3 regions of the Buttiauxella noackiae genome follow, and region 3 is predicted to be linked to each of the others. Evidence: predicted binding sites of a transcription regulator. Region 3 holds the regulator's gene; each other region holds the start of a gene.
What was found. The regulator sigma-54, encoded in region 3, starts transcription at its own class of promoters, with help from an activator protein. The targets are predictions, from matches to a motif close to GTTGGCACANNTTTCGCTNT.

Region 1 (12,784 bases), 1.0 Mb from region 3:
GAGGTTCGCACACTACGTACAGACCAGCCAGTACGGGCGTTGATTCCGGTCATCAAGCCATCACGCGGGCCAGAGCCAAAACCTGCACCGATATACATTCCGGTAGCAATGGCATTCACCAAAATAGCGGCAAATAGTAAGAAACTTCGTGCCACCAATGATTCAACCGGCGGCATTATTGCTAACGCGGCATCAGCGGCAAGTCCCAAAACAATCACGTTGCTTATCGTGCCAAGACCTGGTTTCTGGCGCAGTGGAATCCACAGCAGCAGTACCAACGCACCGACCAAAATCATCACCATGCCAATATTGAGGGAGAAGATCTGAGCAACGCCTAAGTGGAATACATTCCAGGGATCAGCACCTAAATTGGCACGTACGAACATAGCCGTGGACACACCGTACAATACCAGCCCGATATACAGTTGCAGCAATCGACGAGCAATCATTATCTTCACCTCAGAGATCTTTTGTGGCTTTACTATTATGGAAAATGGTTACTATATTAAGGTCCAGTTAATACAAAGTGGATTGCTATGGCACAGCGCAGAACGGGTTCAGTATCTCTGGTAAAACTGCTGGGGAATTGGCATCAGGATTTACCGCGTACTCCGGTGTATCGGCAACTGGCGGATGGATTACGGTTATTGATTCTGGATGGACGCTTACCTTTGGATAGCCGACTGCCGGGGGAACGTGAATTGGCCGCAGCACTGCGCGTAAGCCGCACGACGGTCGCCACTGCGCTGGCACAATTACGTGATGAGGGATATCTGGCAAGCCGCCAGGGTTCCGGTTCCGTCACAATGTTGCCGGAAGGCAAGCAAACCGTTTCGCCCCTCCCCGGGCGTGCCACAACCCTGGATCTTTCAACCGCAGCACTTTCCGCCGGGCCGGAAATTCATCAGGCCTATGCTAACGCGCTGATTGCATTACCTGAACACTTGATTAGCACCGGTTACAATCAACAAGGTTTAGCTGAATTACGTCATGTCATTGCACAACGTTATGTCGAGCGTGGACTGCCAACAAATGCCGATCAGATTATGATAGTTAATGGTGCGCTCAGTGGTTTTGGCCTGGTTTTGCGCCTGCTGACAGGCCCAGGCGACCGCGTAGTTCTTGATCACCCCACCTACCCTATGGCACTCACAGCCATTAAAGGCGCTTCATGCCGGGCCGTTCCCGTAAGCCTGACCGAACATGGCTGGGATACCGATGGGTTCGCGGCAACCATTGCACAAACCTCACCCCGTCTCGCCTATTTACTTGCCGATTTTCATAACCCAACCGGGCACTGCATGGATGTTGCAACACGTTCAGCCATTGCTGATATTGCCGCAAGGACACGTACCACCATAGTGGTCGATGAAACCATGGTAGACCTGTGGTATGACAATCCACCACCGCCTCCACTAGCCGCTTTCGACGAAGCGGATCGGGTTATCACGCTGGGCTCTGCCGGGAAAAGTTTCTGGGGAGGCTTACGATTGGGTTGGATTCGCGCCAGCTCGCGCACCATTGCTTCGTTGATTCAAATTCGCGACTCGTTGGATTTAGGCTCGCCAATACTCGAACAGCTCGCCGCCATCAATCTGTTTAATGAGGCCGAAAACTTCCAGCCGCAACGCCGCGAAATGCTACGTCAGCAACGTGATGCCTGCGCGGAGATCGTTAAAGAATTATTCCCGGACTGGAAAATGACGGTCATACCGCAAGGCGGTTTATCCTGGTGGATTGAACTACCAAAACCACTGGCTACGGTTTTTGCGGCAAGCGCAGAGGCTATCGGTATCCGTATTGGCGCAGGGCCACGCTTCGGCGTTGACGGGGCGTTTGAGCGTTATTTACGGCTACCGTTCACACTTGAGCCCGCGCAAATGCGTGCCGCACTAGAACGATTACAGCCTATTTGGGAGCACCTGGCACAAACAGGAAGTTATTCAGGCAGAGGTATGGTGGTTTAGAAAGTATGTGATTGTGTATGAGTAAAACGTTTGGGAGGATTTAAGGCTGAATCTTTGATACCCAGAATTGGGTGGGGGCCCTGCCAGCTACATCCCGGCACACACGTCATCTGCTGCGGCTGCTTCCTTCCGGACCTGACCGAATTCACAAATTAGTGTTGCGGGAGAACCAACAGGGCCCCCATTGAGAGCGCTAGTTACCTAACGCGCTGGCGCATTATCCATGTTGCCCTATGCAATTGCAAGCAAGGAGCGGTCAGGTGTTGCTTTCTTGCGCAGCCTCCGTTTTTCTTTTCAGTTTAGCCTACGCCGATTATCCTTAGCGGCATCCTGCTATGGAGTTTTCTATGGATAATCACGACTCATTCCCACAACGCGTTTACCAGATTATCGCTGCTATTCCAGAAGGGTTTGTCACAACATACGGTGACGTAGCACGCCTGGCGGGTTCACCACGTGCCGCAAGGCAAGTGGGTGGCGTTCTCAAACGTTTGCCCGAAGGCAGCAAATTACCCTGGCATCGCGTGGTCAATCGGCATGGACAGATTTCCCTCACTGGCCCGGATCTGCAACGCCAACGGCAAGCCCTGCTTTCAGAAGGCATAATGGTTTCTGGAGATGGGTATATTGATATGGAACGTTATCGCTGGAATGGCTAAAAAGCGCCTCCGCAGAGGCGCATTCGATCAGAACTGCGTCGGCGCAGGAACCGCTGAAGAAGGGTTTACCTGAGTCGGTGAAGTTAATGGCACTGTTGTTGCCGCTCCGCCACTAGTCTGAACTGGGACCGCCGTTTGCTGAACAGGAACCAGCGTCAGATCCACTTTTGTCCCGCCCTGATTCACTGCCGGCTGAATGGTATCGGTGATAAACATCAGTTTATCGTTCACGGTGATGGCCGCACTCAGGATAATGCGCGCGTTTGGCTGTATATCGGCCGGGTTAAACGGCAGCACAAAACTGAACGGAGACTGTTTCCCTTCGGTACGCACCGCTTTTTGCGCCAGCACTTTTGACGGAGCATCCGCCAAAGAGGCATCAGATAAAGTTACAGTGAGTACTGCATCAGGCGGCAATGCGACTTTCTGACGAATCCAGACCGTACCAGAAACGTTAGGCTGTTTAATATCAGACTGAGCCGTTGCCGCTGCGGATGAGGTCGTTGCAGCAGGTGCAGGCGTTGGGATATCGGCACTTTTCTGCGCGCATCCCGCCATCGCAACAGCAATGGCTAAACCACTTAACGTGTGCACAAGTTTCATTGATTTGTTCTCCTTATTATCAATGCACCCGCAAGCCTGAGGCCTACGAGTAATGAGTGGTTAAACATGCTTATCACGCTAAGTGTGGCACATATAACTGATTTTTGCCCAAAACCGAAACAGATCATCAGGTCGGGCCACTACGTGGAGAATGTTGGAAACCTGTTATAATCAGGCCAATTGCACGATTTAAATTTCTTTTATTGAGGACCTTTTATGAGTCAGGCGCTCAGCAATTTGTTGGCATTACTCAATCTGGAAAAGATTGAAGAAGGTATTTTTCGTGGCCAGAGCGAGGACTTAGGTTTACGTCAGGTGTTTGGTGGGCAAGTCGTTGGCCAGGCGTTATATGCCGCTAAAGAAACCGTACCACTTGACCGCCTGGTGCACTCATTCCACAGCTACTTTCTGCGTCCAGGCGATAGCCAAAAACCGATTGTGTATGACGTTGAAACGCTGCGCGACGGCAATAGCTTCAGCGCCCGTCGGGTGGCAGCAATTCAGAATGGCAAACCGATTTTCTACATGACAGCCTCTTTCCAGGCGCCAGAAACAGGTTTTGAGCATCAAAAAACCATGCCTGCTGCCCCCGCCCCGGAAAACCTGAAATCAGAAACTGAAATCGCCATGGCGTTTGAAAAGCTGTTGCCTCAGACGCTCAAAGAGAAGTTTCTGTGTGAAAAGCCGCTGGAGATTCGCCCGGTGGTGTTCCATAACCCAATGCAGGGCCACGTTGATGAGCCGGTGCGCCAGGTGTGGATGCGGGCCAATGGTCAGATGCCAGCCGATTTGCGCGTACATCAGTATTTGTTGGGCTATGCCTCAGACTTCAACTTCCTGCCGGTCGCGCTTCAGCCTCACGGCGTAGGCTTCCTGGAGCCGGGTATGCAGGTTGCCACCATCGATCACTCAATGTGGTTCCACCGTCCGTTCGATATGAATGACTGGCTGCTGTACAGCGTGGAAAGCACTTCGGCCTCCAGCGCGCGTGGTTTTGTGCGTGGGGAGTTTTATTCCCGTGACGGTGTTTTAGTTGCATCAACGGTGCAAGAAGGGGTGATGCGTAAGCGCAGCTAACCTGCCGTTTAAAAGCAAAAAGGCGGAGCAAATGCTCCGCCTTTTTTATTATTGAATGATTTATGCGTTGTAAGCATTTTCGCCGTGGCTGTTAACGTCCAGACCTTCGCGCTCATGCTCTTCAGGTACACGCAGGCCCACAGTCAGATCGGCAACTTTGAAGCCGATGAAGGCGACTACCGCAGACCACAGAATCGTCACACCGATACTTTCTAACTGCACCAGCAGTTGATGGCCCATAGTCACGCCTTCTGCGTAACCCACACCGCCAAGAGATGGCGCGGCGAAGATACCCGTCATGATGCAACCAACGATACCGCACACGCCATGGACACCGAACACATCACAAGGGTCATCTACACGCAGCCATTTTTTCAGCAGCGTCACGCCCCACAAGCCAGCCAGACCTGCAACGATACCGATAATCAATGCACCGCCTACACCAACATAACCACAGGCAGGAGTGATACCAACCAGACCTGCGATAGCACCGGAACATGCACCCAACAAAGATGGTTTGCCGCGCAATGCCCACTCGCCAAATACCCAACCGAGAACGGCTGCCGCTGTTGCAACAACAGTGTTCACAAAGGCCAATGCAGCAATTTCGTTAGCAGCACTTGCAGAGCCTGCGTTGAAGCCAAACCAGCCGAAATAGAGAATTGCTGTGCCGGTAAATACCATCGGCAAGTTGTGCGGTTTGAATGCTTCTTTACCATAACCCACACGTTTGCCAATCAGGTACGCACCCACCAGCCCTGCTACTGCGGCGTTGATGTGAACCACTGTGCCACCTGCAAAGTCCATTGCGCCATGCGTCGCCAGCAGACCACCGCCCCATACCATATGTGCAATCGGCAAGTATGAAAGCGTCAGCCAAATTACGACAAAGATAAGTACCGCCGAGAAGCGAATACGTTCAGCCAGTGCGCCAACAATCAGGCCAACAGTGATACAGGCGAAGGAGCCCTGGAACGCAACATGAATATATTGGTAGAAAGAGCCTGTCAGCGCAGTGAGCTGAATGTTCTTCAACATTACCCAATCGAAGTTACCGAAGAAGTTACCACCGGCACCAAAGGTTAATGAGTAACCGTAAACTACCCACAGCACACAAACCAAGGCAAACGTAACCGTAATCTGAGTCAGCATTGACAGCACGTTTTTAGAGCGAATCAGGCCGCCGTAAAACAGTGCCAGTCCCGGAATTGTCATAAACAGCACCAATGCGGTGCTAATCATCATAAAGGCGTTATCTGCTTTATCGACCACAGCCGGTGCCGCAAGGGCAATTGATGGCGCTAGTGCCAGGGCTACAACGCCTAAGATAGAGGCTAATTTTTTCATTTTTTCCATCCCTTCACGAGTGGCAAGACGATTACAGTGCAGCTTCGTCGGCTTCGCCGGTACGAATGCGGACGACCCGTTGCAACTCAGCAACGAAAATTTTGCCATCGCCAATCTTGCCGGTATAGGCAGCTTTGCTAATGACATCAATAACTTCATCGAGTTGATCATCGGCAATTGCCACATCAATTTTCACTTTAGGCAGGAAATTGACGCTGTACTCAGCACCGCGGTACAACTCTGCATGACCCTTTTGGCGACCAAAGCCTTTCACTTCAGTCACGGTCAGCCCTTGAATACCGATTGAAGACAGCGCTTCGCGAACGTCTTCGAGTTTGAACGGTTTGATCACCACGGTAACCAGCTTCATAGATCCCCTCCAGTCAGAATTGGGTAATTGCCTCTGCGATACGAATTAGATAAAGCAAAGGCCATGCCAAATTTGAAAAACAGCTATTTTCAGCGCGTTAAACCGCGCCAAATGGGGATTTTCAGGATAGAAATTACGATGACTGGGATTAAGAAAGTTCTTAGAGAATAAAAACGCACCACTTTAGTGCATGGTGCGTTTCGCTTCTGCACCAATGGTGATAACCATTGGTTTTATGCGTGATTTTGGTGCATCACGCGGTTGTGTGTTCTTCACGCGTGGCGGCGGCTAATTCTTCACCAGCCAGTTGCAGTTGATACATCTGCCAGTAACGTCCTTGCGCAGCTAACAGCTCGCTATGAGTGCCTCGTTCAACAGCCTGCCCGCGGTGCAGCACCAGAATCGTGTCGGCATCGGTAATAGTCGATAAGCGGTGCGCGATAACGACAAGCGTGGTGTGCTCACGGACGGCTGCCAGTGCTTGTTGGATTGCCTGCTCGGTGCCAGAGTCGATATTTGCGGTTGCTTCATCAAGGATCAGAATCTGCGGCGCATCCACCAGCACTCGCGCCAGCGCCAGTAGCTGTTTCTGGCCAACGGACAAATTATTACCCTGCTCGCCCAGTCGTGTATGAATTCCATCAGTCATGGTGCGAGCCAATTGTGCAAGTTGCACCGTTTCCAGCGCTTGCCAGACGGCATCCTCGCTGATGTCACGCCCAAGCGTAACGTTGGCAAAGAAGGAGTCCGCCAGCACTACCGGGTCTTGCTGAACCATCGCAACCCCATGACGCAGCACGCTGTGGCTCAAGGTATCCAGCGGGCGACCATCAAGGCGGATTTCACCGTTGGTGAGCGGGTAATAGCCCATCAGCAAGTTGGCAAGCGTGCTTTTCCCGCTGCCCGTGTGACCAACTAATGCAACGAAACTGCGCGCCGGGACATCCAGATTAATATTTTCCAGCACCAGGCGGTCGCCGCGATAGGCAAACGACACGTTATCAACTTCAATATGGCCGCTTTCGAGTGGGCGATTGTCGTTACCATAATCCTGGCGCTTGCCATCCATTAGCTCGAACACGCGCTCACCCGCCACCACCGCCTGTTGCAGCATGGATTGTTGGGTCGTGAGTTCGATTAACGGCTCGTTAAGACGCCCCAGATAGTTGATAAATGCGTACAAAACACCAACTTCAATAGTGCCCACCGAGGTAAAACCAAACAGCATCAGCAAGCCGCACAGCACCATGGCAGAGAACAAGCTCAATAACGGGCGCAGTAAAAAGCCATCCAGGCGTAGTGTTTGCATACGTGCCATATAGTGCGACCGGCTCGCAGCATTCATACGCTCACCAAAACGGGCCTGCTGGCGGAACTGCTGGATAACACTCATGCCATTAATGACTTCGTTAAAGCCATCGTTGATATCGGCCAGGTAACTGCGCACGCGGCGCACAATCGGCGTGCTGTACCGCTGGTAGATAAACATCACAATAATCACTGCCGGGAAGATGCAAACCGCCACCGATGCCATACGCCAGTCGAGGCTGAACATCGCCACCAGCATCGCACCAATCAATGCCGCGCTGCGTAATACCGTGGCAACGACCGTTACGTAAAGATCACGGATCACTTCGGTATCGTTGGTGACTCGCGAAATGAGTTGCCCCACCGGTTGGGTATCAAAAGTGCTCAGTGGCTGGCGCAGTGCAGCGTCCATTACATCGGTACGTAATTTTTGCACTACGCCAACGGCGGCCTGGTTAAACAGCAATGCCTGCCAGTAGTGCAGGCCGGCGGCGGAAATTGACAGCAGCAAATACGCAGTCGCAAGCCCTGCCACTGCGGCAACCGGCAAGCGATGTTCAGACACCATATTATCAATAAAGTAACTCACAAGAATTGGGCCAGTCACTTCAGCAGCCGCTGCAACCCACAGCATGACAACCGCACCAGCCAGTGGTTTACGCCACGGGGAGCCATAAGCCAGCAGGCGTTTTATGGTCGGCCATTGCTGTATTGATTTACGCATTGGCGGCCTCCTCGTCTGCCGTTGTTTCTGGCGCATCATCTAACGCCGCTTCCAGCTGTTGATAACGATACATGTCGCGATACCAGCCAGGTTGACCCACCAGCGCATCGTGATTGCCGCGCTGTGCAACATGGCCATGTTGCATCACCAGGATTTCACTGGCTTCTGTCAGGGCTGACAACCGGTGCGCACTGATGATCACGGTGCGGTTTTCACCCCACTGGCGCAGGTTATGAAGAATTTGGTGTTCTGTACGCCCGTCAACAGCAGAAAGCGCGTCATCAAGAATCAAGATCTCCGCATCAAGTAATAATGCGCGGGCAATCGAAATACGCTGCTTCTGGCCGCCAGATAGCATTACACCGCGCTCGCCCACTTCGGTTTCATAACCTTGCGGCAGGCGCAAAATATCGTCATGTACGCTGGCAAGTCTTGCGACGTGTTCGATCTCTTCCTGCGTAGCATCCGGTTTACCCAGCGCAATATTGCTGGCGACTGTGTCAGAAAACAGGAACGGCGTCTGGTTAACGACCGCCAGGCGGCTACGCCAGGAGTCGAGCCGCATTTGCACCAGCGGAATACCGTGGAAACAAATCTCGCCCTGGTCGATATCAAAATGGCGCTGGATCAGAGACAAAATGGTACTTTTCCCGGCACCGGTCGGCCCACAAAGGCCAAGCATTTCACCAGGCTTTAGCGTAAAAGAAACGTTTTCAAGAGTCGGTCGCGCCGTTTGCGGATAGTGGAACGCCTGAATATTAGCTTCCACCGAGCCGCGCCCGGCAGGCGCTTCTTGCTCGCCATCTTTTACTGACGGCGCTTCAGCGAGCATGCTGCGAATACGGCTGTAGGCCGCACTACCACGCTCAACAATATTGAACATCCACGCCAGCGCCAGCATCGGCCAAATCATCAGGCCGAGATACATCACAAAGCTTGTGAGTTGTCCAAGCGTCAGCGTCCCCTGAATCACCATCCAGCTGCCGCCGCCAATAGCGAGCAAGTTAGCCGTGCCGATGGTGATATAAATCGTCGGGTCAAAACGGGCATCGACTCGCGCCACGCGCATGTTTTTCGCTCCCGCATCTTTGGCTTCGGCAGCAAACAACGCAGACTGGCGATCTTCCAAACCAAACGCTTTGATCATACGGATGCTGGATAAACTTTCCTGGGTGCGGTCATTAAGCGTGGAAAATGCAGCCTGCGCCAGTTTGAAGCGCTGGTGCAACTGATCGCCATAGCGTTTGATAACCAATGCCATGACCGGCATCGGCAATAGCGCGAGTAACGTCAGCTCCCAGCTGATTTGCGTCGACATTACAATCAATACCGCGCAGCCCATTACCAGCGAATCCACCAGAGTTAATACGCCTTCGCCTGCGGCGAAAACCACCCGGTCGACGTCGTTTGTCGCCCGCGCCATTAAATCACCAGTGCGGTGACGCAGGTAAAATTCGGGGTGCTGGCGGCTTAACTGGCGGTAGTAGTCTTCGCGCAGTTCGACAGCCAACTGATAAGATGCACCGAAAAGCAGCACGCGCCAGACATAGCGCAGGATATAGACCGCCACCGCGATAACAATCATCAAGCCAATCCATATCAGCACATCTTTTCCTGAGAGGCGCTGCTGGGTGACACCATCGACAATAATGCCCACGACTTTCGGCGGCACCAGTTGCAGGATGGCAATGATAATAAGCAAGGCAACCGCCCCGAGATAGCGTCGCCACTCGCGGGTGAAGTACCAGCTTAATTGAGCAAATAATCGCACGCAGTCAGATTCCTGAAGTACTGTCTGCCTGGCAGGCAGAAAAATGAAAAACTAATGGCGCTGAGGGCTTAACGCTCTAATGGCAAAGCCGTGGTGTATTTTATCTGTTCCATGGCAAAACTCGAAGTGACATCACTTAAACCGGGAATACCGTTCACCAGCCGTTTGTAAAAATCATCGTATCGTTTCATGTCTTCTACCTGCACTCGCATCAGGTAGTCGTATTCGCCCGCCATTCGCCAGAAGCCCAGCACTTCGGGCATTTCTTCAACGACGGAGACAAATTTACAATACCACTCGCTGCTGTGATGCTGGGTTTTGATAAGCACGAAAGCTGTCAGCCCCAGGCCGAGTTTTTCCGGATCTAACAGCGCCACTTTCGCCCGAATCACCCCGTCGTCTTCAAGACGTTTCAGGCGTTTCCAGCAGGGTGTGGTGGTCAGATTAACGGCATCAGCGAGAGCCTGCAAAGAGAGGGTGCAGTCATTTTGCAGCAAGGATAACAGCTTGCGGTCAATTTTATCTAACATGACGACCTCGGAGAGAAATATTTTCTCCATTGAATGCCACTCGAAGGCTAAAAGGCAACTTTTTTATCTTTCTTTTGCATTAATCTAAGCACAAATAGACAAACCGGATATCACCATGACCAGCACCTGGGTAAACCACGCCATTAGCGAAATTAACGCCGATTACCAACGCTCTGCCGATACGCATTTAATTCGCCTGTCGCTGCCTGGTTTCCCCGGCATTCAGCTCTACCTGAAAGATGAAAGCACGCATCCAACGGGCAGCCTTAAACATCGCCTCGCCCGATCGCTGTTCCTTTACGGTTTGTGTAACGGCTGGATTAAAGAAGGCACCACGATTATTGAAGCCTCCTCGGGCTCAACGGCCGTTTCGGAAGCGTATTTTGCTCGCTTGCTGGGTCTGCCGTTTATCGCCGTTATGCCAGCCTGCACGGCTAAACGTAAAGTGGAGCAAATTGAGTTTTACGGCGGTCGCTGTCATTTCGTGGAGAGTGCGTGTGAAATCTACGCGGCATCCGAAATGCTGGAGCGTGAGTTGAATGGCCATTATATGGACCAGTTCACTTACGCAGAACGCGCAACCGACTGGCGCGGTAACAACAATATTGCCGACAGTATTTTCCGCCAAATGGAGCATGAGCCTCACCCGGTTCCGGATTATATTGTCATGAGTGCAGGTACAGGCGGCACCTCTGCCACCATCGGGCGTTACTTACGCTACCAGGGTCACCCAACAAAACTGACCGTAGTCGACCCGCAAAACTCTGTGTTTATGGATTATTGGCAGAATCGTGATTGCAGCTTGCGCAGCGCCGTTGGCAGCAAAATTGAAGGAATTGGCCGCCCGCGCTGCGAGCCATCGTTTATCCCGGATGTTATTGACGAAATGATGCGTGTTCCTGATGCGGCAAGTATCGCCACCATGCAGTGGCTGGAAACGATGTTAGGCCGCAAAGTGGGCGCATCTACCGGCACCAATATGTGGGGCGTTTTACAGCTTGCCGAACGTATGCGTGCTGAAGGGCGCACGGGTTCGATTGTGACGCTGCTTTGTGACAGCGGTGAACGCTATCTGGAAACCTATTACAACGCAGATTGGGTGAAAGCGAATATCGGTGATTTACAGCCAGCCCGAGCAGAAATCGAGCAATTATTAACTGGGCATCCCTCTAAATAATTCGATGTAATTGATATATGGCGGGAAAAAAAGAGGCCGGATATTTAATCCGGCCAGCTGAAAAGTCTCGTCATTCGGGGGAATAGGTGAGATTTGGTGTATCCAGCCAATGATTCAAATAATGAGAAACAGCCTGTTTATTGCAGTGACCAATAACAGGTAAATGCGGTAAATCTTCTTTCAGTTGCGCCATCGCGTTGCCCATGATCAAACCATGCCCCACGCTTGAAAGCATTTCGCGGTCATTCATCGCGTCACCAAATGCCATACAATCTTTCATTGTTAAACCAAGATGCTGACTCAATACACCGAGCGCAGAACCCTTGTTGCAGCCAATCGGTAACACTTCCAGGCAGTCTACTGCTGAGAAACATAAAAATGCCCGCCCATCTAAAGCCTCGTCCAGTTGGACTTTTAAACGAACAAGATCTTCATGAGGGGCGCAGAAACAAATTTTGGTGACTTCATCGGACGGAATGCGCTTAACGTCGACAATTTTCGGGCTAAAACCGCTATAAACGTGTGCATTCAGCATTTCGCCGACTTCATACTGGGTTAGCCACCCGGTGTCATTAAACACATGCAGACTCGCCTGAGTATCCCATTGCCCGTGGATAACCATTTCCGCCGCCTCAGGTGACAGATCCTGGCGATGCAGAAGATCGCCTTGCGTTGAGTGAATACGCGTGCCGTTGCCGGTAATCAAAAACGCTTCAAGGGAGAGCTTGCTCAGCACATGACGCATTTCCAGCACATGGCGGCCAGTAGCAAACGCGAGGGTTATCTGGCGTTCATCCCGCAGCCGGTTAAGGGTATGCACGGTTTCTTCACCCAAAAGATGATTGGGCATTAACAACGTGCCATCCATATCAAATGCAGCCAGACGAGCCATGTTTACTCCGGTTTGTGACGACTAAAACACAGTTGGCAGTATCACCTGGCATATACGGAACTAATAGTGAATACTTTCATGAAATTGTTCCGGGTTTAAACCAATGCGCCTGTTAAACCGATTAAACCAATTTCAACGCCTGTGGCAGCCCTCGGCAGGAGAACCGCAGCAAGTTACGGTAGCGGAGCTCGCCGCACGCTGCTTTTGCAGTGATCGCCATGTGCGAACATTACTTAATCAACTTGAAGGTGCGGGTTGGCTGACATGGCGTGCGCAGTCGGGGCGAGGGAAACGCGGCACCCTGACTTTTCTGGTGACACCAGAAAGCGTTCGTTCCGGAATGATGGAGCAAGTACTGC
Region 2 (7,178 bases), 870 kb from region 3:
TGGACGTCAGCCTCTGCGCGGAAGGTAGCGCGAACCCGTTGTGTCGTTTGTTTATGCGCACCGGTGAAAACCGTGACTGGACGTGGCGTTCGGCGGGTAATTCCACTTTGCCTGGCAGCGCGTTCAACGAAGAAGCCTTTTTCAGCATGGTTGAAAGTTTACTGCCTTGACTGTTGCTTCGATTATTCCTCCCTATTACTCCCTCCTTTTTTCAGGGCTGTCACCATGAATGATAAATTATCCTGCCAGGTACAAACCGGCGATGATCCGCGCCAGTTTGCCGATTTTATTGCGCTGCGCGAAGAGCTCAGCAAACTGACACATCCGGCACGCCCGGATGTGGACTGGCAACGTATAGAACAACTCAGCCTGTCGCTGTTCCGCCAGAATGGGGTCGAACTACAGACGGCGGCCTGGTACACCCTGGCGCGCACGCATCTTACCGGGATGCACGGTCTGAATGAGGGGCTGGCGATTCTGGATGCGCTCATTACCCGTCAGTGGAGCGCTCTGTGGCCACAGCCGGTGCATGCACGCGTCGAAATTCTCGCTGGGCTCAGTCATCGTTTACAGGCGGTACTGCGTACACTTAGCCTGCGTCACAGTGATTTGCCGCAGGTTTACCAGGCTGAACAACATCTCAACGCATTGCGTGAGGTGCTACAACGCCTTGAACTGAAAAATGCCTGCCAGATGGGTGAACTCAGTACCTTTATGCACAATGCGGCCATCCGTCTGGAAAATGCCGAAGTAAACAACATCAACGTCAGTCCCGTGGTGCTACCGCCATCTGGCGATGTGTTGGCCGGCATTGCCGCGACACAATCGCCGGAGCCACTGGTGTATGTCATCCGCGAACAGCCAGTTATCCCAGCTGAAATAACCCCGTTACCGGAGAAGCCAAAATCACAGTGGAAAGGGTTTGCGCTGGGCGTACTGACCATGCTGATTGTGGGCGGGGCTGCGCTGTGGGGATGGTCGATGCTGCATGACAAGCCTGAGCCTCTGCTGCCGGTTACCGCCGATGCCGCCTCGCTCTCGAAGCTGGCACAACAGTCCCCGCTGTGGCTGCAAAATTACGGTTTTGCCCTGGCAGCACAGGCAAAACCGCAAGAGACGGAAACACTGAAAGCGCAGTGGCAGCAGCATATCACCGGCAATGCCATACCCGTTGAAGCGCTGACGGGCTGGCACCAGGGAATGGAAGGGTTGCAGGAGATGACCCGGCGTCTGAATGAACTCGATGAACGCAAAGGTAAATACCTGACCGGTTCGGAGCTGAAATCAATGGTGTTTGCGATTACGCAGAACTTTGGACGTGCGGTACCTGTGGAAGAGCAACTCTATCTGCTGAGTCAGACAACGGCCACTACACCATTATCCCCAACCCAGACATCGCAAATCGATATGCACCTGAATCAGGTACTGAACCGCTACGCGCTCATAAAACAACAGGCTGAGACACCGTGAGCCTGTAGGGGCTTATCAGAATATTTTGCAGTCACGTTAGCCCAAAAAATACCCATAAAAAAAGCCTGATGGTACTTTTCAGTACATCAGGCTTTTTTATGCGCTGCTTTTGTAACATTTCACGATTTTAAATACATCATGAAACTAAAATTTGGCTCCTCTGACTGGACTCGAACCAGTGACATACGGATTAACAGTCCGCCGTTCTACCGACTGAACTACAGAGGAATCGGTTAACGGGGCGCATATTAGCGATTCGAGGGGGGCATGTCAAAGGGTTCGCGAAAAAGTTTTTTGTTTGCTCTTTTTATAGTCAACATGTTGAGTATTAAGGCGAATTTGACCTTTTTGTAAACAGTAAATGCAAGCCAGCCTCCAGCCAATTGCTCCGCACAATATTAACCATTTTGTATTTGTGGACTAAGTTGGTGCAAAGACGCATAAATCTTGAACAATATGGCTTTATTGTTAAGCAGATGTGATCCCCGCTGTAAATTCATTGCGTTGTACCGAGCGGCTTACTACTGCGCTCTATACTGACATATGTCGAAACATCGATATGCGGCTAGTAACGTTGGTAACCATTTTGCTTAATGTTTATGGCTGTGAAAATCGTAAGGAAACCCCGTAAGGAAACCTCGCTGTAACCACAGGAAATTGACTGGATAGTGCATTTTGTTCGCGTTTTTGCTTTTGAAATGGCTCTTACACCGTTTTGCATAAACCTCTTTGCTGATTTGCTAAGGAACATAAAAATGTCGCTGAAATTGATTAGAAGTCCTCTTTCTCTGGTGTTGGCTGGTTGTCTGGTAACGGCGTTTTCCGCCCACGCTGATATTGTCATTGGTGTCGCAGGGCCGTTTACCGGGCCGAACGCGACTTATGGCGATCAGTACTGGCATGGCGCGACTCAGGCCGCCGAAGATATTAATGCTGCTGGTGGGATTAATGGCGAAAAAATCAAACTGGTGCAGGGCGATGACGCCTGTGAACCCAAACAGGCTGTATCCGTAGCTAACCGTTTGGTTGACCAGGACAAAGTGAAAGCCGTGGTCGGCCATTTCTGTTCTTCATCTACTATGCCTGCCTCTGAGGTTTACAACGATGCGGGCATTCTCGCCATCACCCCCGGATCGACCAACCCACTCATCACCGAGCGCAAGATGAACGACATGTTCCGCATGTGTGGGCGTGATGACCAGCAAGGGCAGGTCGCCAGCGATTTCATTATTGATAAGCTTAAAGCCAAACGAGTGGTGATCATTCACGATAAAGACACTTACGGGCAGGGGCTGGCAGATGCTACCAAAGCTGCGCTGGCGAAACGTGGCGTCAATGATGTGATGTACGAAGGCCTGTCGCGTGGTGAAAAAGATTTTAACGCGCTGGTTACCAAAATCAGTGCGCAAAAACCAGATGTGGTGTTTTTCGGCGGTTGTCACCCGGAAGCGGGGCCACTGGTGCGCCAGATGCGTGAGCAGGGTGTACAGGCTAAATTCTTCTCCGGTGACTGCATCGTGAACGAAGAGATGGTGACTGCGGCAGGCGGCCCGCAATATACCAATGGCATTTACATGACCTTCGGTAAAGATCCTCGCTTGATCCCGGATGGCAAAGCGGTAATCGACAAATTCCGCGCCAGCAAATTTGAACCTGAAGGTTACACCCTCTATTCCTACGCTTCTGTTCAGGCGATTGCTGCAGCATTTAAAGCCACTGGCGGCACAGATTCAGCCAAAGCCAGCGCCTGGCTGAAAGCAAACCCGGTGGATACCGTGATGGGCAAAAAAGCCTGGGATGATAAAGGTGACCTGAAAGTCTCGGATTACGTGGTTTATCAGTGGGATGACAAAGGAAAATATAAAGAAGTCCAATAATACCGGGATTTGTAGAGGGGATAAGCGGTAGCGTCATCCACCATTTTCGCCTGGCATTGCTGGTGAAAGTGTCGGGTGATGCTGCACTTACCCGACCTACAAAAGGAGTTTGTCCGCAGCACTAAAAGAGACTGCCAAACTATGGACGCATTCTTCCTGCAACAATTGATCAATGGCGTAACGCTAGGTTCCGTCTACGGGTTGATAGCCATTGGCTACACCATGGTTTACGGCATTATTGGCATGATTAACTTCGCCCACGGCGAAGTGTATATGATCTCCGCTTACCTCTGCGCCATCGGGCTTGCGCTACTTTCGTTCTTTGGTTTGCAGTCGTTTCCTTTACTTATTCTCGGCACGCTGGTGTTTACCATTGTAGTGACGGGCGTGTACGGCTGGACCATCGAGCGCATCGCTTATAAACCGCTGCGCAACTCTACCCGTTTAGCACCGCTGATTTCCGCAATTGGCATGTCGTTAATCTTGCAAAACTACGCACAAATCAGCCAGGGGCCGCGTCAACAGGGCATTCCAACCATGCTTGATGGCGTGTTCCGGTTTCATATCGGTGAAGGTTTTGTGCAAATCACCTACACCAAAGTATTCATTTTGATTGCTTCGTTTGTTGGCATGTTGCTGCTGACCTGGATTATCAGCAATACCAGGCTGGGGCGCATGTGCCGCGCCGTACAGCAAGACCGCAAAATGGCCTCGATTCTGGGGATTAATACCGACCGCATTATCTCAATTGTGTTTGTGATTGGTGCGTCAATGGCGGGTCTGGCAGGCGTGTTAATCACCATGAACTACGGCACCTTTGATTTCTACGCCGGTTTTATTATCGGTATTAAAGCGTTTACCGCGGCGGTGTTGGGTGGAATTGGTTCATTACCTGGCGCGATGCTTGGCGGGCTGATTCTTGGTATTGCTGAAGCGCAGTTCTCCGGCATGGTGAATTCCGATTACAAAGATGTGTTCTCGTTTGGATTACTGGTGGTGATCCTCATTTTCCGTCCTCAGGGGCTGCTTGGCCGACCTATCGTTGCCAAAGTGTGAGGGAGCAAAACATGACATCAGAAACGGCTTTGCATGAAGGCTTCTCCCTCAAACGCTGCTTGCTGGATGCGATTTTCGCAGGGCTGGTGGCGTTGATTGTTTTTGGCCCGATAGTCGGTGTGGTACTGGATGGGTACAGCTTTAACTTCGAAGGGCAGCGGCTGATGGTGATTATCGCCGTCGTGATGGTCGGGCGGTTTTTATTAAGTGCTTTTTTGACGACCTCTACGGGCACGCGTTTTTTAAGCCGTTTTGAGACGGATAATTCAGGCGTGTATGTGCGCCCGCCAGAATACAAAAGCCGCATGCGCTGGATTATTCCCCTGGTGATCGCCCTGGCGGTTTGTTTCCCATTTGTGGCGACCAAATACGTGCTGACGGTTGCGATCCTCGGGCTAATTTATGTGCTGCTGGGCCTTGGGTTAAATATTGTCGTTGGGCTGGCAGGCTTGCTGGACTTGGGATACGTCGCCTTCTACGCCATTGGTGCTTACGGACTTGCACTGGGGTATCAGTATCTCGGACTCGGGTTCTGGTCGATGTTGCCACTTTCAGCGCTGATGGCTGCGGCGGCTGGTGCTTTGCTCGGTTTCCCGGTGTTGCGAATGCATGGTGATTACCTGGCTATTGTGACGCTGGGGTTCGGAGAGATTATCCGCCTGGTGCTGAATAACTGGCTGACGTTTACCGGTGGTCCTAACGGGATCTCTGCTCCACCGCCGACGTTGTTTGGCCTTGAATTTGGGCGGCGTGCCAAAGAAGAAGGCGGGGTACCGTTCCACGAGTTCTTCCATCTCACCTATAACCCCAATCTGAAGTTTATTTTTATCTACGCCATTTTGGTGTTGGTGGTTTTACTGGTGCTGTATATCAAACATCGTCTGACTCGCATGCCGATAGGCCGTGCCTGGGAGGCGTTGCGTGAAGATGAAATTGCCTGCCGATCCATGGGGCTCAATCATGTGCTGGTTAAGCTCTCAGCCTTTACGTTGGGTGCCTCAACGGCGGGTATTGCTGGCGTCTTTTTTGCGACTTATCAGGGATTTGTTAACCCGACATCATTTACCTTCTTTGAATCAGCATTAATTCTCGCCATTGTCGTGCTGGGCGGCATGGGTTCGACGGTGGGCGTCGTGCTGGCGGCGTTTGTGCTGACAGTGACACCTGAACTGCTGCGCAGTTTTGCCGAATATCGCGTGCTGCTGTTTGGCATGTTAATGGTGGTGATGATGATTTGGCGGCCACGCGGTCTGATTCGCATCAACCGCAGCGGGTTTGCGGTGCGCAAGGGAGTGGCGCCATGAGCGAGATGATATTAAGTGTTGAACATCTGATGATGCACTTTGGTGGGATTAAGGCGCTCAATGACGTAAATCTTGAGGTGCGCCGTGGGTCGATTACCGCGTTGATTGGCCCTAACGGTGCCGGGAAAACGACAGTGTTTAACTGCCTGACCGGTTTTTATAAAGCCTCGGGCGGTAATATTCTGTTTAACACGCGTGATAAAACCACCAACGTGATTCAGATACTGGGGCAGAAATTCCAACCGGGTGACTGGATTAATCCGGCGCAACTCGGCTCGCGTATTTTCTACAAAATGTTTGGTGGTACACATCTGGTTAACCGCGCCGGGCTTGCGCGCACCTTTCAGAATATCCGTTTATTCCGGGAAATGTCGGTGGTGGAAAACCTGTTGGTGGCACAACACATGCAGGTAAACCGTAATTTACTGGCCGGGGTATTAAATACGCCCGCTTATCGGCGGGCGGAAAGCCGCGCGCTCGACAGGGCATTTTACTGGCTCGAAGTAGTGGAACTGGTGGATTGCGCTAACCGCCTCGCGGGGGAGATGTCGTACGGGCAGCAGCGGCGCCTCGAGATCGCACGTGCCATGTGTACCGCACCGGAGATGATCTGCCTTGATGAACCGGCTGCGGGTTTGAACCCGGTTGAAACACACACACTGAGTAAGATCATCCGTTTCTTACGCGACCACCACAGTATCACCGTGTTATTGATTGAACATGATATGGGCATGGTGATGGATATTTCCGACCATATTATTGTGCTCGACCATGGAGATGTGATTGCTGAGGGTAAACCTGAACAAATCCAGCATGATGAAAAAGTGATTGCCGCCTATTTGGGCACCGACGAAGACGAGGTCAGTGTATGAGTGAGGCGATGCTGGAGTTTCGTAATGTGGACGTTTTTTATGGTGCGATTCAGGCGCTAAAACAGGTTTCTTTGCAGGTCAACGAAGGGGAAACCGTGGCGTTGATTGGGGCGAACGGGGCCGGGAAATCAACGCTGTTAATGTCGATTTTCGGTCAGCCACGCATACGCGGCGGGCAGATCCTGTTTCGCGGTGAAGACATCAGCCATAAATCGACGCACTTTGTGGCTTCTGGTGGTATTGCACAGGCGCCAGAAGGGCGGCGCATCTTCCCGGATATGACCGTCGAAGAAAATCTGCTGATGGGTACCATCCCCATTGGCAACCAGTTTGCCGCGCAGGATTTGCAAACCATGTTTGATCTGTTTCCGCGTTTGAAGGAGCGGCGCAAACAGCGGGCGATGACTATGTCCGGTGGTGAGCAGCAAATGCTGGCGATTGCCCGTGCACTGATGAGTCGCCCGAAATTGTTATTGCTGGATGAACCGAGCCTGGGTTTAGCACCCATCGTCGTGAAGCAAATCTTCCAGACGCTGCGTGAACTTGCGCGCAACGGGATGACGATTTTTCTGGTGGAGCAGAACGCGCACCATGCATTA
Region 3 (12,784 bases):
GATAGGATTGCCCGTTATACATCGCAAGCGCCTGGCCATAGGCCTGTTTCAGATACGCTTCGAACGCTTTGAAGTAGGCATCACGCTGTGCAGGCGTTGCATCTTTATAGTAACGGCCCAGTACCAGCGCACCCGCATATTTTACCTGCACATATGGCAGAAGTTCCTGCCCAACTACATCACGCAAATAGTCCGGATTCTGACGAATCTTAGGCTGCTCGTTTTTCAAGCGATCAAATGTTTTTTGTGCCGCTTCGCCCATCAGTTTGTATGGATTACTTTGATCCGCAGCATTCGCCAAAGGTGCAATAACCAACATGGCAATCATAATAAGTCGTTTAAACATAGAACGTTTCCTCTTAGATTAGTGCGTCGTGCCAGGCTGTGGCGCTGCACTATTATTCTCTGAATCCTGCGCTGAGGAATCCCCTGAGTTCTGATTATCGCTATTACCGCTTTTATACAAGAATTGGCCAATCAGGTCTTCTAGCACCAGAGCTGATTTAGTGTCCTGAATCGTGCCGCCCTCTTTAAGGATAGATGAACCGAGTTCAGGGTCATCAAAACCGAGATTCAGCGCAAGGTACTGCTCACCCAATAAACCTGAAGTACGGATCGCCAACGAACTGGTATCCGGAATATGGTTATAGCGTTCTTCGATATCCAGGGTGACGCGTGGTAAGTAAGTTTTTGGATCAAGAGTAATGTCATCAACACGTCCAATCACTACACCGCCAAGGCGCAGTGGAGAACCCGTTTTCAGGCTGCCGATATTGTCAAAGGTCGCGTAAACCCGGTAAGTTGGTTCACTGCGCAGCGAAGTGACGTTTGCCACTTTAAGACACAAAAAGACAATGGCAGCCAACGCGATAATCAAAAACGCCCCAACCCCAGTTTCAAATTTCTTAGTTTGCATGAACTTAATTCCCAAACATCAGTGCAGTGAGCACAAAATCCAGCCCTAAAACGGCCAATGAAGCGTGCACAACGGTTCGTGTTGTTGCCCGGCTAATCCCTGCGGACGTAGGAATAGCATCGTAGCCATTGAATAACGCAATCCAGGTCACGGTTATCGCAAACACGACGCTCTTGATAACACAGTAAATCAGATCGGTACGCCAGTTAACGGCATCTTGCATGGCTGACCAGAAGAATCCAGAGTCGATTCCCTTCCAGTTCACACCAACCAATGCTCCTCCCCATACCCCTACTGCGACAAAGATAAGCGTCAGTAATGGCAAGGAAATTACACCAGCCCAAAAACGAGGAGAAACGACACGGCGCAAAGGGTCAACCGCCATCATCTCCATACTGGAGAGCTGTTCTGTTGCCTTCATCAGGCCAATTTCTGCAGTCAAAGCCGAACCAGCGCGTCCTGCAAACAGCAGCGCTGCCACTACAGGTCCAAGCTCACGCAATAGCGACAAGGCAACGAGCATCCCCAGGCTTGATTCCGCACTATAAGTCGTCAGAACTAAGTAGCCCTGCAAACCAAGAACCATGCCGATAAACAGACCAGAAACGATGATAATCAGCAGCGACAATACGCCGACGTTATACAGCTGGCGAATCAGTAATGGCGCGTGTTTGCGGAATTCCGGTTTACCCACCAGCGCATTAAAAAGCATTATCCCGGCCCGGCCAAATGACGCGCAGGTTTTCAAACCCCGCTCTCCGAACGATGCCAGTGCATTAAAGAGCATGAGTAACTTAACTCCCTGTTTCTGATAATAAGTCATTCCGATAATCCGTTGCCGGATAGCGGAACGGTACTGGTCCATCGGCAATACCGTCGAGGAATTGACGAACCCGCGGATCACTATTTTCTCGCAAGGCCGTTGGTGTTCCTTCAGCGACGATATGCTGATCTGCTGCAATATAGGCGTAATCTGCAATGCTCAGCACTTCAGGCACATCGTGCGAAACCACGATACAGGTAACACCCAATGCGCTGTTTAATTCTGAAATCAGTTTGACCAACACACCCATAGTAATAGGGTCCTGACCAACGAATGGCTCATCAAACATAATCAGGTCGGGTTCGAGTGCGATGGCGCGTGCAAGGGCAGCCCGTCGAGCCATACCGCCAGAGAGTTCATTTGGCATCAGTTTAGCTGCTCCGCGTAATCCCACCGCCTCAAGCTTCATCATCACAGTGCTATGCAGCAACTCCTCCGGCAAGCGGCGGTGCTCCCGTAGTGGATATGCCACATTTTCAAAGACATTGAGGTCAGTAAATAACGCACCGGATTGAAACAGCATACTCATACGCTTACGTACGTTATAGAGACGCGAGCGCGACATGGCAGGCACGTTTTCACCGTCGAACAGGATTTCACCATTGTCAGGCTGAATCTGACCACCAATCAGGCGCAATAATGTCGTTTTACCAATTCCTGAAGGCCCCATGATGGCAGTAATTTTGCCACGAGGCACGTTCAGGGAAATATTGTCAAAGATGCGCCGACTGCCGCGAGTAAAGCTAACATCGCGAATTTCGACCAGATTCGTCTGCGTCTGGCTCATCATCTTTCCTTTTATCAAGTTCACGCACGAAGTATTGGATAGCAACTCAGTTCCAACCCAACATTTTCACAGAATATTCTCTGCCCTGATTAGCGAAAATTGGCATTTGTTTTACTTTTCTGCCACATAAAGTCAGAATTAAGAATTCATATCATAACCTACAGATCTGTATGCTCTGCCGGTACTTTCACAACACGAGACCGGCGATTATACCTGAATAAAGGATTTTGCATGCTGTTAGCTACAGCTCTGTTAATTATCGGTTTGCTTTTGGTTGTCTACGGGGCAGATCGTTTGGTGTTTGCCGCATCAATACTTTGCCGCAGTTTCGGAGTTCCCCCGCTTCTTATCGGTTTAACCGTAGTCAGCATCGGGACATCATTACCTGAACTTCTCGTGGCAAGCTCTGCTGCTCTAAATGGCCAATTAAATTTAGCGGTGGGAACAGCATTAGGTTCGAATATTACCAATATCTTACTCATTCTCGGCCTCGCGGCACTTTTACATCCATTTACCGTGAATTCCGATATTCTACGCCGTGAATTACCCCTAATGTTAGTCGTCAGTGGCGTGATCGGATGGCTTCTTTTCGACAACCAGCTTAGCCGTATTGATGGCGTAATACTGATTACTGTCGCAGTAGCTTATCTGCTGTTTACGATTAAAATAGCTCGCTTTGCTGGAAATGAAGGGGCTGACAACCTGACCCGCGAACAGCTGGCAGAGCTTCCTCGTGAAGGGAGCCGTCCTGTTGCATTTTTATGGCTCGCCGTGGCTTTAATCATTATGCCGATGGCCACACGTATGGTTATCGATAACGCCAGCGTACTGGCGCATTACTTTGGCGTAAGCGAGTTAGTGATTGGCCTGACGATTATTGCGGTTGGCACGAGTCTGCCTGAACTTGCAACGACCATTGCAGGTGCGCGTAAAGGCGAAGACGATATTGCGATTGGCAATATCATCGGCTCGAACATTTTCAATATTGTGTTGGTATTGGGAATTCCGGCCTTGATTGCACCGGGTGAAATTGACCCGCATGCCTTTGCCCGTGACTATTGGGTCATGTTGGTCGTCAGTACCATTTTTGCATTACTTTGCTGGCGTAAATCACGCTCTATCGGCAAGGCAGCAGGTGCTCTGTTAACATGTAGTTTCTTCGTATGGATTGTGGTGCTGTGGTTTATTGCATCACCTGTCGTAGGGTAAAGCGGAACGGAAATTATGTCACAGATAGAATTACAACCGGGTTTTGACTTTCAGCAAGCAGGTAAAGAAGTACTGAAAATCGAACGTGAAGGCCTGGATCAGCTCGAGCAATACATCAACACAGACTTTTCTGCGGCCTGTGAAAAAATGTTTTATTGCCAGGGCAAAGTCGTTGTCATGGGTATGGGCAAATCTGGTCACATCGGTAAAAAGATGGCGGCAACTTTTGCAAGTACCGGTACACCTTCGTTTTTCGTTCACCCAGGTGAAGCAAGCCATGGCGACCTCGGCATGGTTAGCACGCAAGATATTGTTATCGCTATTTCTAACTCTGGCGAATCGAACGAAATTCTGGCGCTAATTCCAGTTCTCAAACGATTGCAGGTGCCACTGATTTGCATCACCAGCCGCCCGGAAAGCTCAATGGGCAAAGCGGCCGACGTCCATCTATGTGTCAAGGTTCCCCAGGAGGCTTGCCCTCTGGGACTGGCTCCAACGTCCAGCACCACGGCAACACTTGTGATGGGTGACGCGCTTGCTGTTGCTCTGCTGAAAGCTCGTGGCTTTACTGCAGAAGATTTTGCTCTTTCTCACCCAGGCGGTGCATTGGGACGTAAACTGTTATTACGTGTCAGCGATATTATGCACACTGGTGATGAGATCCCGCATGTCAGTAAAGATGCGTCATTGCGCGATGCATTACTGGAAATAACGCGCAAAAATATGGGTATGACCGTAATCTGTGACTCCCTGATGAAAATTGAAGGGATCTTTACTGATGGTGACTTGCGTCGAGTCTTTGATATGGGCGTTGATCTCCACTCCCTGAATATTGCAGATGTCATGACTGTCGGCGGAATTCGTGTTCGCCCAACGTTATTGGCGGTTGATGCACTGAACTTGATGCAGTCTCGCCATATAACCTCAGTACTGGTTGCAGATGGCGAGCAACTACTGGGTGTGGTACATATGCATGACATGCTACGCGCAGGCGTGGTTTAACAAAGGATTAGCCTTAATGAGTAACCATGAAGCGTCTCTTGCCACTTGTTATGGGCCGGTAAGCACGCGCGTGATGGAGCAGGCAGCAAACGTGCGCCTGCTTATTTTAGATGTTGACGGAGTAATGTCTGACGGCCTGATTTATATGGGTAATAGCGGCGAAGAGCTGAAAGCATTCAACGTGCGTGATGGCTATGGGATTCGCTGTGTGCTGACTTCTGATATCGAAGTGGCGATTATTACTGGCCGAAAAGCAAAACTTCTTGAAGACAGGTGTGAAACACTTGGCATTACCCATCTTTATCAAGGGCAATCTGACAAGCTGCTGGCTTTTCAGGATCTATTAGATAAGCTCGCCATTCCCGCTGAGCAAGTGGCTTATGTCGGGGATGATTTAATCGACTGGCCTGTAATGGCTAAAGTAGGTTTGAGTGTCGCGGTAGCGGATGCTCATCCTTTACTTATTCCTCGTGCCGACTACGTTACACGTATTGCTGGCGGGCGAGGAGCAGTACGCGAAGTCTGCGATCTCCTTTTACTGGCCCAAGGAAAGCTTGATGAGGCCAAAGGGCTATCTATATGAGTAAGACCAGACGTTGGGTTATCATCCTGCTCTCATTGCTGGCACTGGTATTGATTGGTGTAAATCTGGTCGATAAAGACACTGTTGCGCCACAAACAGTAAATAGTAACGAGCCGACCTATAAAAGTGAACATTCTACGACTCTCGCCTACAGTCCTGAAGGGGCTTTAAATTACCGCCTGGTCGCAGAACATGTTGAATATTTTTCCGATACCGCTATTTCGTGGTTCACCAATCCGGTGATGACACAGTATGACGAAAACAAAGTAGCAACCTGGTCATTACGGGCAGATCGCGCCAAACTGACTAACGATCGGATGCTGTATTTGTACGGGAATGTGGTACTGACAGCTCTGACACCAGATTCACAGCTACGCAAAATTACCACGGACAATGCGCAGGTTAATTTAGTCACTCAGGATGTTGCGTCTGATGACCAGGTAACCTTGTACGGAACCAGCTTTAACTCTACCGGCCTCAAAATGCGTGGAAACTTACGCAGTAAAAATGCCGAGCTGATTGAAAAGGTTAGAACATCCTATGAAATCCAGAATAAACAAACTCAGCCGTAATTTAGTACTGACCAGTACGCTTTTAGCCGCCAGTTTTTCGGCATTTGCGCTGACCGGTGATACCGATCAGCCGATTCATATTGAATCTGACCAGCAGTCGCTGGATATGCAAGGCAACGTCGTCACCTTCACCGGCAATGTGATCGTGACACAAGGCAGTATCAAAATTAACGCCGATAAAGTGGTTGTGACCCGCCCTGGCGGTGAGCAAGGTAAAGAAGTGATTGATGGTTATGGTAATCCTGCCACTTTCTATCAGATGCAAGATAGCGGTAAACCCGTTAGCGGCCACTCAGCGACCATGCACTATGAGTTGCAAAACGACTTTGTCGTTCTGACCGGTAACGCTTATCTCGAGCAGGTCGACAGTAATATCAAAGGCGACAAAATTACCTACCTCGTTAAAGAGCAGAAAATGCAGGCCTTTAGCGAAAAAGGTAAACGAGTCACCACGGTTCTGGTCCCTTCTCAATTGCAGAAAAAAGACGGCAAGGCTCCGGCGCCAGCCCCGAAAAAGAGTAACTAATTCGTTATGGCTACTTTAATTGCAAAACACCTCGCCAAAGCCTACAAAGGCCGCCGCGTTGTTGAAGACGTCAGCCTGACCGTTAAATCAGGTGAAATTGTTGGTTTGCTTGGCCCTAACGGTGCAGGCAAAACGACGACTTTTTACATGGTTGTTGGCATTGTTCCGCGTGATGCAGGCAACATCATTATTGATGACGAAGACATCAGTCTTCTGCCGCTTCATGCGCGTGCCCGTCGTGGCATTGGCTATTTACCGCAAGAAGCGTCAATTTTCCGTCGCTTAAGCGTGTTCGATAACTTGATGGCAGTCCTGCAAATTCGTGATGATCTCAGCGCTGAGCAGCGTGAAGACCGCGCGAATGAGTTGATGGAAGAGTTTCACATTGAGCATTTGCGCAACAACCTCGGGCAGTCGCTGTCGGGTGGTGAACGCCGTCGTGTCGAAATTGCCCGAGCTCTGGCCGCAAACCCGAAATTTATTCTGTTGGACGAACCTTTTGCGGGTGTTGACCCAATCTCCGTCATCGACATCAAGCGAATCATCGAACATTTGCGCGACAGCGGGCTTGGTGTGCTGATTACTGACCATAACGTACGCGAAACGTTGGCCGTGTGTGAACGAGCCTACATCGTAAGCCAGGGCCAGTTAATTGCCCATGGCACGCCTGCGGAAATCCTGGAAGATGAGCATGTTAAGCGCGTCTATCTGGGCGAAGAGTTCAGACTCTGATAGGGTAGGAAGTATAATTATTAATACTCAGGGTAATTCGAGTTGCCCACGTTCCTGCAACTCGAAGTATGCTGGGTATATACCTGAGGAAGCTCGCTCTGAATATGAAGCAAGGTTTGCAATTACGACTTAGCCAACAACTTGCTATGACTCCACAGTTACAGCAGGCAATTCGTCTGTTGCAACTGTCAACGTTAGAGCTTCAGCAAGAACTCCAGCAAGCACTGGAAAGTAACCCACTGCTTGAGCAAACCGATCTGCATGAAGAAATTGAAACTCAGGAAGTTCGTGAAAACGAAGCGTTAGATACTCGTGAAGCTCTCGAACAAAAAGAGATGCCTGACGAATTGCCGTTAGATACCAGTTGGGATGAAATCTACACCGCAGGTACACCATCAGGAACCGGCACAGATTACATTGACGACGAGTTACCGGTTTATCAGGGGGAAACTACCCAGTCGCTTCAGGATTATCTGATGTGGCAGGTCGATCTTACTCCGTTTTCTGATACCGATACCGCCATTGCGACATCAATCGTTGATGCTGTTGATGAGATGGGCTATCTGACAGTTTCGCTTGATGAAATTCTCGAAAGCATGGGTGATGACGAAATCACCATCGATGAAATAGAAGCGGTACTTAAACGCGTTCAACGATTCGACCCCGTAGGTGTCGCTGCACGCGATCTACGCGATTGCTTGCTGATCCAGCTTTCGCAATTTTCCCGTGAAACACCGTGGCTGACCGAGGCACGACTGATTGTCAGCGATCATCTGGATCTGCTCGCCAATCATGATTTCCGTAGCCTGATGCGCGTCACTCGCTTAAAAGAAGAAGTGCTGAAAGAGGCTATGTGCCTGATTCAGTCTCTTGATCCACGTCCTGGTCAATCGATTCAAACCAGTGAACCCGAATATGTCATTCCCGATATTCTGGTCAAAAAGATTCAGGGGCGCTGGACGGTTGAACTAAATGCCGACAGCATTCCACGCCTTAAAATAAATCAGCAGTACGCTGCGATGGGTACCAATGCCCGTAACGACAGCGACTCGCAATTTATTCGCAGTAACCTGCAAGAAGCGAAGTGGTTGATTAAAAGTCTTGAGAGTCGCAACGATACGCTGCTGCGTGTCAGTCGCTGTATCGTTGAGCAGCAACAAGGTTTTTTTGAACACGGCGAAGAGCATATGAAACCAATGGTTCTTGCTGATATCGCCCAGGTAGTCGAAATGCATGAATCGACTATTTCCCGAGTGACCACGCAAAAATATTTGCACAGTCCACGCGGCATTTTTGAATTGAAGTATTTCTTCTCAAGCCATGTGAATACCGAAGGCGGAGGTGAGGCCTCGTCAACGGCGATTCGGGCACTAGTGAAGAAATTAATTGCGGCAGAAAACCCTGCGAAACCTCTAAGTGATAGCAAGTTAACGACTATGCTATCCGATCAGGGGATCATGGTGGCCCGCCGCACTGTTGCGAAGTACCGAGAGTCTTTATCCATACCACCGTCAAATCAGCGTAAACAGCTGGTATGACTTAACCGATAAGGAAGACACTATGCAGCTCAACATTACAGGACATAACGTCGAAATCACTGACGCACTGCGCGATTTTGTGAGTACGAAGTTTGCCAAACTGGAGCAGTACTTCGAAAGAATTAACCAAGTCTACATTGTGTTAAAAGTGGAAAAAGTCACGCATATTGCCGATGCGACGCTTCATGTGAATGGTGGTGAAATCCATGCAAGCTCTGATGGCCAGGATATGTATGCGGCAATTGATGGCTTAATTGATAAACTGGCGCGCCAGTTAACCAAACATAAAGATAAACTAAAACAACACTGATAATCCGGGCAACTGTTTTGGCATATACCCGTTAGCATTCGAGTTGCAGGTAGGCGGCAAGGGAGCTAATCCCCAGGAGCTTACTTAAGTAAGTGACTGGCGTTAGTGAGTGAAGCCAACACCCCTGCTGGTTGAAGGATGATGGGTATAGACGGCTCGTTACTTAACGGGCCGTTAGCATAACAGGAGGCTTAGGTGAACTTATGATGAACAACGATTCTGCTCTACAACTAAGTAATGTCCTGAACAAGGAATGTACTCGTACCAACGTACATTGCCAAAGTAAAAAACGTGCACTGGAAATCATCAGTGAGCTGGCCGCAAAGCAACTCGGCCTGCCGCCACAAGTGGTTTTTGAAGCCGTGCTAACGCGCGAACGTATGGGGAGTACAGGTATCGGTAACGGTATCGCGATTCCTCATGGGAAACTGGAAGAAGATACCACTCGCGCGGTTGGGGTGTTTATTAAACTGGAAACCCCTATTGCATTCGATGCGATTGATAACCAGCCAGTGGACTTGATGTTTGCGCTCCTTGTACCGGCGGACCAAACAAAAACGCATTTGCACACTTTATCTCTGGTGGCAAAGCGTCTGGCAGACAAAACAATTTGTCGACGCCTGCGTTCTGCGCAAAGCGATGAAGAGCTTTATCAGATCATTACCGACACAGAAAATGGTAGTGAAAGTGAATAATCTGGCTGCGGATATGTTGACGCCACAGCAAGAGAAGTTGGGGGAGTGAAAAAATGGTGCTGATGATCGTCAGCGGCCGCTCTGGTTCAGGGAAGTCTGTAGCCTTGCGTGCACTAGAAGATATGGGATTCTACTGCGTAGATAATCTACCAGTGGTGCTGTTACCTGATCTTGCCAAAACTCTCGCAGAGCGAAAAATTTCTGCGGCAGTGAGCATCGATGTGCGTAACATGCCGGAAAACCCGGAAATTTTTGAACAGGCGATGAGTAATCTGCCTGACTCATTCTCGCCACAATTGTTATTCCTTGATGCCGATCGTAACACGCTGATCCGTCGATACAGCGACACGCGTCGATTGCATCCACTTTCTAGCAAAAACCTTTCGCTAGAAAGTGCTATTGATGAAGAAAGTGACCTGCTTGAACCACTGAAATCCAGAGCTGATCTGATTATCGACACCTCTGAAATGTCAGTGCATGAACTTGCGGAAATGTTGCGTACTCGCCTGCTCGGCAAGCGTGAGCGCGAATTGACTATGGTGTTCGAGTCCTTCGGCTTTAAACACGGTATTCCAATCGATGCTGACTACGTGTTTGACGTGCGCTTCCTGCCAAATCCGCACTGGGATCCTAAGCTCCGTCCGATGACCGGTCTCGACAGACCCGTCGCTGCATTCCTTGACCGTCACACCGAAGTGCACAACTTTATCTACCAGACGCGCAGCTATCTTGAGCAATGGTTACCAATGCTGGAAACCAACAACCGCAGCTATTTGACTGTGGCAATTGGTTGTACAGGCGGTAAACACCGTTCAGTTTATATTGCTGAACAACTGGCAGACTATTTCCGTTCGCGCGGCAAAAATGTGCAATCCCGTCACCGTACGTTGGAAAAACGCAAAACATGACCGTAAAACAGACCGTTGAGATCACTAACAAACTGGGCATGCATGCGCGCCCAGCAATGAAGCTGTTCGAGCTGGTACAAAGCTTTGATGCCGAGGTGATGCTGCGTAACGAGGCAGGCACGGAGGCGGAAGCCAACAGCGTGATTGCATTGCTGATGCTGGATTCCGCTAAAGGTGGACACATCGAAATTGAAGTTACTGGGCCTGAAGAAGAGCAAGCCTTGAATGCGGTTATCGCCCTTTTTAATTCGGGTTTTGACGAAGACTAATTTACTTAAGCTCATTTTGCGCCATGAATGACTCACCACCCAGTTGGCGCATTTGGCGCAGTATCCATTGCTGCCGCTGGCGTACATAGCCAGAAGGTGCATTCGCTTTAAAGCGAATCGGATTGGGCAATACAGCAGCCAGCAACGCCGCTTCTGATGCCGTCAGACGGCTTGCCGGTTTGTGAAAATAGCGCTGTGAAGCAGTTTCCACGCCAAAAATCCCCTCGCCAAATTCCGCGACATTTAGATAAACCGTGAGAATGCGGCGTTTAGTCCAGACGACTTCCATCCCCAACGTTAACCCAGCCTCAAGACCTTTGCGGACATAGCTACGTCCATCCCACAAAAACAAATTCTTGGCAGTTTGCTGAGAAAGTGTCGATGCGCCGCGAACGCGATTTGCATTACGTTCATTATGGGCAATGGCCTTTTCGATAGCCGTAACGTCAAATCCCCAGTGGTCCGGGAATTTCTGGTCTTCTGCAGCAATAACTGCAAGCCCCATCAGCGGTGAAATCTCATCCATACTCACCCAATCCGAGTGAGCAACGTAACCAAAATCACCACTAAACCAGGCACTGAGTTGCCTCTCTGCCATGACGGCTGAAAACGGCACGGGTAAAAAACTAAACAGAAGAATCCCTGCCAACCAGATTCCGGCTAAAGCAAATACTCCGCGCAACAGCCAGCGCTTCAAGGTACCCAAGAGCGCAACTCGCCCTTTCTTCATGCAGTCATACCCACAACGCGAGCGACCAGTTTTTCGATGCCCAATGCGGCTTCATCAATACGTGTCGCCAACATATAAGCTGGCGTGGTCACCACTTTTTGCTCTTCATCAACCACGATATCATCGACCGGGCAAGGGACATGCTCTGCCCCCATCTCTTCAACTATTTCTGCGGTGTCGATATCCGTACCAATGGTCAAACGCACTGGTACATCAAGAATCTTTGGCAACATCACAGGAGCAATACAGATAAAACCAAGAGGCTTACCCTGCGCATGGCAATCCCTGGCAAGGCGGCGTAAATCGCCGTCAATCTGACACTCACTGCCTTTAATGGCAAAATCACACAAATTCTTTGCCGCACCAAAGCCACCAGGCACAATCAGCGCATCCAGTTCGTTAGCATCGGCCTGTGCCAGGGGAGTAATGGCTCCACGCGTAATTCGAGCTGCTTCGACCAGTACATTACGATGCTCAATAGACTTATTATTAGTCAGGTGATTAATAACATCTGCTTGAGGTTTATCAGGTGCAAAACAAACGGCTTCAGCACCAGCGCGAGCAATTGCCAACAGCGTAATAACAGCCTCTTGAATCTCGCTGCCGTCGTAAACCCCACTGCCACTAAGCACTACACCAATCTTCTTCATTCGGCCATTCCTATTGATCATGCGATAATTATCATCAGTGATTATGATTTGATCGCTATGCTTCACACATTTTACTGATTCACGTAACAAATCATTTAAGATTTGCTATCTTAATGCCTGAGCAGCATACGAGATTATCGGCTGCGCCGACTGGATAAAAACTTATAACTTACGGCGCAACCGGGCTTTTCCCTGGTGTTGGCGCAGAATTCGCGCACCCCGGTTTATCCGGGGTCATTTTTTGGGGGCGTTCGCAACCCAAGCCTTCAGAACCTCAACATCGTGTTGCCATTCCTGCTTCAATTCTTCAATCCACTCACCAACATTTTCTGACCAGGCAGGTAAGTCCGGCGACTGAATTTGCTGAGCAACTTGCTGCAAATGGCGCAACCCAATAGAACCCGCAGCCCCCTTAATTTTATGGCCCTCTTCCACCACACCTTTCTGGTCGCGGGCGGTCATATTGGAATCCAGCACACTCAGATAACCCGGCATCATTTTTTCAAACATCGCCAATCCATCAGTAATCAGCTT

Region 1: the regulator sigma-54 is predicted to act here: its motif matches at 6,075-6,094, upstream of glnK (P-II family nitrogen regulator).
Region 2: the regulator sigma-54 is predicted to act here: its motif matches at 2,044-2,063, upstream of IX31_RS11600 (branched-chain amino acid ABC transporter substrate-binding protein).

What each region holds. Positions count from the first base shown of each region.
Region 1 is NZ_JPRU01000002.1:513,540-526,323, reverse strand. Features, by position in the region: gene yczE (membrane protein YczE) at 1-446, opposite strand, end outside; gene yczR (MocR-like transcription factor YczR) at 537-1,967, shown strand; RNA gene ffs (signal recognition particle sRNA small type) at 2,046-2,142, opposite strand; gene IX31_RS10840 (MGMT family protein) at 2,315-2,626, shown strand; gene IX31_RS10835 (YbaY family lipoprotein) at 2,654-3,229, opposite strand; gene tesB (acyl-CoA thioesterase II) at 3,446-4,306, shown strand; gene amtB (ammonium transporter AmtB) at 4,367-5,653, opposite strand; gene glnK (P-II family nitrogen regulator) at 5,685-6,023, opposite strand; gene IX31_RS10815 (SmdB family multidrug efflux ABC transporter permease/ATP-binding protein) at 6,277-8,055, opposite strand; gene IX31_RS10810 (SmdA family multidrug ABC transporter permease/ATP-binding protein) at 8,048-9,826, opposite strand; gene IX31_RS10805 (Lrp/AsnC family transcriptional regulator) at 9,895-10,356, opposite strand; gene IX31_RS10800 (PLP-dependent cysteine synthase family protein) at 10,472-11,533, shown strand; gene cof (HMP-PP phosphatase) at 11,604-12,425, opposite strand; gene IX31_RS10790 (SgrR family transcriptional regulator) at 12,529-12,784, shown strand, end outside.
Region 2 is NZ_JPRU01000002.1:672,236-679,413, reverse strand. Features, by position in the region: gene IX31_RS11615 (hypothetical protein) at 1-170, shown strand, start outside; gene IX31_RS11610 (VasL domain-containing protein) at 226-1,470, shown strand; tRNA gene IX31_RS11605 (tRNA-Asn) at 1,623-1,698, opposite strand; gene IX31_RS11600 (branched-chain amino acid ABC transporter substrate-binding protein) at 2,226-3,347, shown strand; gene IX31_RS11595 (ABC transporter permease subunit) at 3,489-4,403, shown strand; gene livM (high-affinity branched-chain amino acid ABC transporter permease LivM) at 4,415-5,707, shown strand; gene IX31_RS11585 (ABC transporter ATP-binding protein) at 5,704-6,579, shown strand; gene IX31_RS11580 (ABC transporter ATP-binding protein) at 6,576-7,178, shown strand, end outside.
Region 3 is NZ_JPRU01000002.1:1,536,002-1,548,785, forward strand. Features, by position in the region: gene mlaC (phospholipid-binding protein MlaC) at 1-346, opposite strand, end outside; gene mlaD (outer membrane lipid asymmetry maintenance protein MlaD) at 365-916, opposite strand; gene mlaE (lipid asymmetry maintenance ABC transporter permease subunit MlaE) at 921-1,703, opposite strand; gene mlaF (phospholipid ABC transporter ATP-binding protein MlaF) at 1,711-2,526, opposite strand; gene IX31_RS15525 (calcium/sodium antiporter) at 2,758-3,735, shown strand; gene kdsD (arabinose-5-phosphate isomerase KdsD) at 3,751-4,737, shown strand; gene kdsC (3-deoxy-manno-octulosonate-8-phosphatase KdsC) at 4,754-5,320, shown strand; gene lptC (LPS export ABC transporter periplasmic protein LptC) at 5,317-5,892, shown strand; gene lptA (lipopolysaccharide ABC transporter substrate-binding protein LptA) at 5,861-6,418, shown strand; gene lptB (LPS export ABC transporter ATP-binding protein) at 6,425-7,150, shown strand; gene rpoN (RNA polymerase factor sigma-54) at 7,255-8,688, shown strand; gene hpf (ribosome hibernation promoting factor) at 8,711-8,998, shown strand; gene ptsN (PTS IIA-like nitrogen regulatory protein PtsN) at 9,202-9,693, shown strand; gene rapZ (RNase adapter RapZ) at 9,747-10,601, shown strand; gene npr (PTS phosphocarrier protein NPr) at 10,598-10,870, shown strand; gene mtgA (monofunctional biosynthetic peptidoglycan transglycosylase) at 10,872-11,600, opposite strand; gene elbB (isoprenoid biosynthesis glyoxalase ElbB) at 11,597-12,250, opposite strand; gene arcB (aerobic respiration two-component sensor histidine kinase ArcB) at 12,485-12,784, opposite strand, start outside.